One region of the Micromonospora trifolii genome, then DNA from elsewhere that is predicted to be linked to it. Evidence: riboswitches for the same ligand, from Rfam matches in the RefSeq annotation. Region 1 holds a riboswitch; the other holds the start of a gene.
What was found. A riboswitch is a leader RNA that binds a small molecule or an ion and turns the genes downstream of it on or off. The one in region 1 is predicted to bind thiamine pyrophosphate.
Positions count from the first base shown of each region.

Region 1 (3,401 bases):
GGTGGACTTGCCGGCACCGTTCGGTCCGCGTACGGCGAGTGCTTCACCGGCGCGTACCGCCAGATCGGTGTGGCCCAGCCGGGGCGGCAGGCCGAGCCGGTCGGCGGTGAGCAACAGCTCCCCGGGGCCGGCGGTGGCCGCCCGGGGCGCGATGGGGTGACCGGGCACCCAGACCCCCTCGGCGGCCAGGGCGGCGCCGTGGGCGGCGAAGACCGCCTCGGGCGTGCCGTCCGCGCGGACGCCGCCACCCGGTTCCAGGACGACCACCCGGTCGACCAGCGGCAGTGCCTCGGCGACCCGGTGTTCGACCAGGATCAGCGTGGTGTCGGCGTCCAGCGCGCCGGCCACCGCGTGCCGGACCAGCTCGGCCCCGGCCGGGTCGAGGTTGGCGGTCGGCTCGTCGAGCAGCAGCAGGGCGGGGCGCAGGGCCAGCGCGCCGGCCAGGGCGAGGCGTTGCTGCTCGCCGCCGGAGAGCGCCGCGGTGTGACGGTCCCGGGAGTACGGGAAGCCGACCCGGTGCAGCGCCTCGTCCACCCGGGGCCAGATCTCGTCGGCCGGCACACCCCGGTTCTCCAGCCCGAACGCGACGTCGTCGCCGCAGCGCGTCATCACCAGCTGGGTCTCCGGGTCCTGGAAGACGATGCCGACCCGTTCCCGCCCCTTGCGCGGGTCGAGCCCGTCGATCTCGACGGTGCCCTCCTGCTCGCCGGAGTCCTCGGGAAGCAGCCCGGCCAACGCGCTGAGCAGGGTGCTCTTACCGGCCCCCGACGGCCCGAGCAGCAAGACTCGCTCCCCAGCCTCCACCCGCAGGTCAACACCCCGAACAGCCCAGGCGCGCCGCCCCGCGTGCCGCCACCCGAACCCCCGCAGCAGTACCCCGCCCACCAAACCCACCCCCTCCGGGCCGCGCGCCCCGCCTCCACCCTGCACGGTCGATCATGAGATTGACGGTGGTTATGAAGATCCATCCGCCCGTCAACCTCATGATCGACGCGAGTTGGTTGGGTCAGATCAGGGCTCGGTTTCGGCCTGCTGGGAAGCGGTCCAGGACGCCGGTGTTGGCCAGGGCCTGGGTTAGCAGCCAGCCGCCTAGGCCGGCGATCACGGTGGCACTGACGATGGTGAGCAGCGCGTACGGGATGCGGTAGTCGGTCAGTGCGTAGTCGACGTTCCAGACGAAGAAGTCGAACAGTGCGGCGCTGAGGCCGGTCAGCGCGCCCGCGAACACCGCGGTCGGCAGCCGGAACGACCGGTACCGGAAGGCGGCGAAGGCCAGCTCGGCGCCGATGCCCTGCACGATGCCCTGCGGGATCACCGTGCCGGCCCACTGGCTGCCCAGCAGCGCGGACAGGACCGCGGCCACGGTTTCGCAGTAGAGCGCGGCGCCGGGCTTGCGGATGACCAGCCCACCGATCACCGCCGGCATCAGCCAGACGCCGTAGAGCAGCGTCTGCGCCGGCGGGAAGAAGGCGAACGCGCCCTCGGTGGCGCTCCAGACCAGGCCCCAGGCCCAGAAGATGACGCCGAAGGCGACCGCGATCACCGAGGCGACCACGATGTCGATGGTGCGCCAACGGTGTGTGTCGGTGGTGGATCTCATGTGTTGCTCCCAGTTCGTGAGTGCGAACCAGGAGAAGACGCACGCCGCGTCCGGTGGCACCGGACTGCGGCGCGGCTGGAGGTCGACCGAACTCCCTGCGCTGGCATTACCCAGATCAGGTTCGAGGGTCTGCGGGCGTGCCCGCACTCTCAGCGCTGTGCGCTCCCCTGTCGGATATGAAGTTGTCTCGCTGACGCTAACACCGACCAGGGTCGCGGGCCCAGCAGGGCATCCGCCTGACCTGCGGGAGCGACCGGCGCACCGCCGTCTGGGTACGCTTCCGATCATGCGGGTTGACGCGCGAGGCTTCACGTTCGAGGTGACCGTCGGCGGTCCGACGGACGGCGTACCCGTCCTGCTGCTGCACGGTTTCCCTCAGCACAGCGGCGAGTGGGACGACGTGGTGCCGGCGCTGCACGCGGGTGGGCTGCGCACGTACGCGCTGGACCAGCGCGGTTACTCACCCGGTGCCCGGCCCACCGCGGTGGCCGACTACCGCATCCCCGAACTCGTCACCGACGTGGTGGCGGTGCTCGACGCGCTCGCGCTCGACGCCGTGCACCTGGTCGGCCACGACTGGGGCGCGATCGTGGCCTGGGGGGTTGCCGCCCGGCACCCCGAGCGGGTCCACACGCTGACCGCGGTGTCCGTACCGCACCCGGCGGCCATGGCGCACGCCCTGAGCACCGACGCCCAACAGAAGGCCCGGTCGTCGTACATCGCGCTGTTCCGCAAGCCCGACAAGGCGGAGAAGGTGCTGCTGGCGTGGCACGCCACCGCGCTGCGCAAGCTCCTCGGCGGGGTGGGCGACACGTCTCGGGTGAACCGGTACGCCGACCCGATGCGTGAGCCGGGGGCGCTCACGGCCGCGCTGAACTGGTACCGGGCGATGTCCCGCGCCGACCTGGCCGGCGTCGGCCCGGTCGCGGTGCCCACCACGTACGTCTGGAGTGACCGGGACGTCGCCATCGGCCGGACCGCCGCCGAGGCGTGCGCGCAGAACGTCACCGGGGACTACCGGTTCGTGCAGCTGCCCGGGGTGAGTCACTGGATCCCGGACGCGGCGCCGGCCCCGCTCGCCGAGGCGATCCTGGCCCGAGCCGGCGGAACGGCCTGAGCCGTGCGGGTCAATGAAGGAAAGTCATCGTGACGACGGACGCCGGCGGGCCGGGCAGCCGTCGCTCGATCGCCGCGCAGCTGCGCGTGCTGGGCGTACGCCCGGGCGCGACGCTGCTGGTGCACGCCTCGCTGCGTCCGCTGGGCTTCATCAGCGGCGGTCCGCACGCGGTGGTGCTCGCCCTGCGCGACGTGCTCGGCCCGGACGGCACGATCGTCGTGCCCACCCACACACCCGACAACAGCGACCCCGCGCAGTGGCGCAACCCGCCGGTGCCGGCGGGCTGGTGGCCGCTGATCCGCTCGGAGATGCCGGGCTTCGACCCGGCGGTCACCCCGAGCCGGTTCATGGGTGCGCTCGCCGAGACGGTCCGCGGCTGGCCCGGTGCGCTGCGCAGCTCCCATCCGCACGTGTCGTTCGCCGCGCTCGGCCCGGCCGCCGAGCAGGTGGTGGCCGGGCACACCCTGGCGGACATGCTCGGCGAGGGCTCCCCGCTGGCCCGCCTCTACGACCTCGACGCCGACGTGTTGCTGCTCGGCGTGGACCACTCGGTGAGCACCTCGCTGCACCTGGCCGAGTACCGCTGCCCCGGCTCGCCCCGGGAGCGGATCGGTGCCGCCGTGCGTACCGCCGACGGTGGTCGGGAATGGGTGTGGTGGCAGGACGTACGACTCGACGCGGACG
Region 1 is NZ_CP191526.1:4,553,265-4,556,665, reverse strand. It holds gene ACQRWP_RS21080 (ABC transporter ATP-binding protein) at 1-885, opposite strand, end outside; gene ACQRWP_RS21075 (ECF transporter S component) at 1,007-1,600, opposite strand; TPP riboswitch at 1,675-1,779, opposite strand; gene ACQRWP_RS21070 (alpha/beta fold hydrolase) at 1,887-2,717, shown strand; gene ACQRWP_RS21065 (aminoglycoside N(3)-acetyltransferase) at 2,747-3,401, shown strand, end outside.

Region 2 (3,401 bases), 720 kb from region 1:
AGAGGTTGCCCGCCGGAACGGTGTACGTCCCGTCGTCCTCGGGGTGGATCCGGATCACCTTGCCGCGCAGGTCGTTGGTGTTGGCGGAGGTGCGCTGCGCGTCGTAGTCCTGGCGGCCCGACCGCTCGTCGATCGGCGAGTACGAGTTCGACTCGAACGGGTTGGTGTTGTCACCGGTGGCCAGGTACAGGTTGCCGTCGCCGTCGAAGGCCATGCTGCCGCCGGCGTGGCAGCAGGTGTTGCGCTGGGTGTCGACCCGCAGCACCTGCTTTTCGCTGGCCAGGTCGATGGTGTCGCCGGTCACCGTGAACCGGGACAGCAGGTTGCGGGTTACCCCGTCGTTCGGGGCGTAGTACAGGTACACCCACTTGTTGGTGGCGAAGTCCGGGTCGAGCCGGATGCCGATGAGGCCGTCCTCGTTACCGGTGAAGACGTCCAGGTCGACGGCGGTGACGGTGTTGCCGGTGTCCGGCTTCACGATCTGCACGCGACCGTCGCGCTCGATGTAGAAGACCCGCCCGTCGGGGGCGACGTCCAGCTCCATCGGGTTGCTGGTGTTGCTGTCCAGCGCGACCTTCTCGAAGTTCGAGGTCTTCGAGGCGCCGCAGTCGGCGTTCTCGACCCCGGCCGCGGTGCGGATGCCGCCGAGCAGGTGGGAGAGGAACTCGGGCTCGGCGTACGACTCCCGGGTGTGCCCCCCGCCGGTGTACCAGGAGCGGCCACCGTCGTAGTCCTGACACCAGGCGATCGGGTGGTCCGCACCCATCGCGCCGGCACCGGCGGTGTAGCTCTTCTCGTCCAGGCTGGCCAGCACGTGCACGTCCGGCCGAGGGTTGGTCTGGTAGTTGTACCACTCGTCGAACCGGGACCACCGGTCCGGCAACCCGGCCGTGGACGGGTGGGCGTGGTCCTCCACCTTGACCGTGGCCTGCTGGTTCTGCGGGTGGTTGGCGAAGTACGCGCCGACCAGGTCGCCGTACCAGGCCCAGCTGTACTCGGTGTCCGACGCGGCGTGGATGCCGACGTAACCGCCGCCGGCCTTCACGTAGCGCTCGAACGCCGCCTGCTGGTCGGCGTTGAGCACGTCACCGGTGGTGGAGAGCCAGATCACCGCCTTGTACTTCGCCAGGTTGGCGTCGTTGAATGCGGCGCCGTCCTCGGAGTTGTCCACGGTGAATCCGTTGTCGACGCCGAGCTGTTGGATGGCGGCGACGCCGGTGGGGATGGAGTCGTGCCGGAAGCCGGCGGTCTTGGAGAAGACGAGGACGGAGAAGGGATCGGCCGCGGCCTTTGGCGCCTTCGGCGCCACCTGGCTGACCGGGGCTGCGGCTTTCGCATCCCGTGGGGGGACCTGGGCGGCCGCCTGGGCGGGCGCGCCGAACAGGGTGGTCGAGGCCATGGCCAGGGAGATCAGGGTTGCGGTGATGGGTACGCGGGCACGACGAGAACGGGACACGCCGCCTCCTGTGTCGTAGTGACAGAGCTCGCGGGAGTCGGCTCGCCGAAGGCCGTCCCTGATGGAGCCGGTGTTCACACCGTGCCAGGGTGCCCCCACCGACATTTTGTCGAATCGCTGAACAAATTAATTCGGCTGGCTCGATGTCGGGCAAGATGCGGACGGGTAACGGTTCTGCAACGGGGGGCGACATTCCGAACAGGACCGTATGAAGTGCCCCATGGATCTCGGTCGTTCTGGTGCGACCCGGTCCGCCGGCCACCGCCGACCCCGCGCCTTGGCAGGCCGGCGGATCTGTCGTACGGTGACACGCAAGTAACCCACGGGAGCCCGGTGTACCGGGCTGAGAGGGGGGCTGACAGCCCCCGACCGTTGAACCTGATCCGGGTAATGCCGGCGCAGGGAGGAGCGTTGCCGTGCCGTCCCTGGGGCGATTGCATCTCATCACCGACACCCGACCCGGTCGCGACCCACTCGCAGTGGTTCGCGCCGCCCTCACCGTGGCCCACGCCGACCTGGTGGTGCAGGTCCGGGTCGAGGATTCCGCCACCGACCGCGAGGCGTACGACCTGACCCGGCGGGTGCTCGCGCTCTGCGCGTCGTACCAGGCGACCTGCCTGGTCAACGACCGGTTGCACGTGGCGCTGGCGGTGGGCGCCGCCGGTGGGCACGTCGGCGCCGACGACCTGCCGGTCGCCGCCGCCCGCCGGGTGCTCGGCCCCACCGGCGTGCTGGGCGCCACCGCCCGCGCGCCGGGCCCGGCGCGCGAGGCCGTCGCTGCGGGCGCCAGCTACCTCGGCGTCGGGCCGTGTCACACCACCAGCACCAAGACCGGTCTGCCGGACCCCATCGGGCCCGCCGGCGTACGCGCCGTCGTCGACGCCGTCGACGTTCCGGTCATCGCGATCGGCGGAGTGACAGCAGCCCGGGTGCCGGCGCTGCGGGCCGCCGGGGCGTACGGGGTGGCGGTGGTCGGCGCCGTCTCCACCGCCGCCGACCCGGCACGGGCTACCGCCGAGCTGATCGAGGCCCTGACGTGCTGACCGGCCGGTCCCCGTCACCGCCGTCGAGCGACCGGGTCCGGCCGGACGTGGCGGTGGTGGGGGCGGGGCCGATCGGGTTGGCGATCGCCTGGCGTTGCGCCGCGCAAGGGCTGCGGGTGGTGGTGCACGATCCGGCGCCCGGCTCGGGGGCGTCGGCGGTGGCCGCCGGCATGCTCTCGCCGGTCGCCGAGGCGTACTTCGGTGAGCGGCAGCTGACCGGGTTGCTGCTGGCGTCCGCGGCCCGCTGGCCGGCGTTCGCCGCCGAGTTGACCGAAACGACCGGAGTCGAGATCGGCTACCGGACCGAGGGCACCCTGATGGTCGGGCTCACCGGCGACGACCTGGCCGAGGCGCGCCGGCTGTGGGCGTACCAGCAGGGGTTGGGCCTGCCGGTGACGCCGCTGCGCCCCAGCGAGCTGCGCGACCGCGAACCGGCGCTCGCCCCACGGGTGCGCGGCGGCGCGCTCGCGCCCACCGACCACCAGGTCGACCCGCGGCTGCTGGTGCCGGCGCTGCGCACGGCAGCACAGCGGGCCGGCGCGGTGCTCGTGCCGCAGCCGGTCCGGTCTCTGTCCGACGTGGACGCGCCGGTCACCGTGGTCGCCGCCGGCTGCGGGGCCGCCGCGCTCACCGGCCTGCCCGTGCGGCCGGTGAAGGGCCAGATCCTCCGGCTCCGCGCGCCCGACGGCGTCGCGCCGGGCTTCCGGCACGTGATCCGGGGGTACGCCGACGGTGAGCACGTCTACCTGGTGCCCCGCGCCGGCGGTGAGGTCGTGCTCGGCGCGACGGTCGAGGAGCGCTCGGACACCACTGTCACCGCCGGCGCGGTGCAGCGGCTGCTGCGCGCCGGGGTCGACCTGCTGCCCGAACTGGCCGAGTACGACCTGGTCGAGGCGGTCGCC
Region 2 is NZ_CP191526.1:5,275,214-5,278,614, reverse strand. It holds gene ACQRWP_RS24510 (ThuA domain-containing protein) at 1-1,456, opposite strand, end outside; TPP riboswitch at 1,769-1,878, shown strand; gene thiE (thiamine phosphate synthase) at 1,873-2,499, shown strand; gene thiO (glycine oxidase ThiO) at 2,493-3,401, shown strand, end outside.
Region 2: another riboswitch for thiamine pyrophosphate. It lies ahead of thiE (thiamine phosphate synthase); the one in region 1 lies ahead of ACQRWP_RS21075 (ECF transporter S component).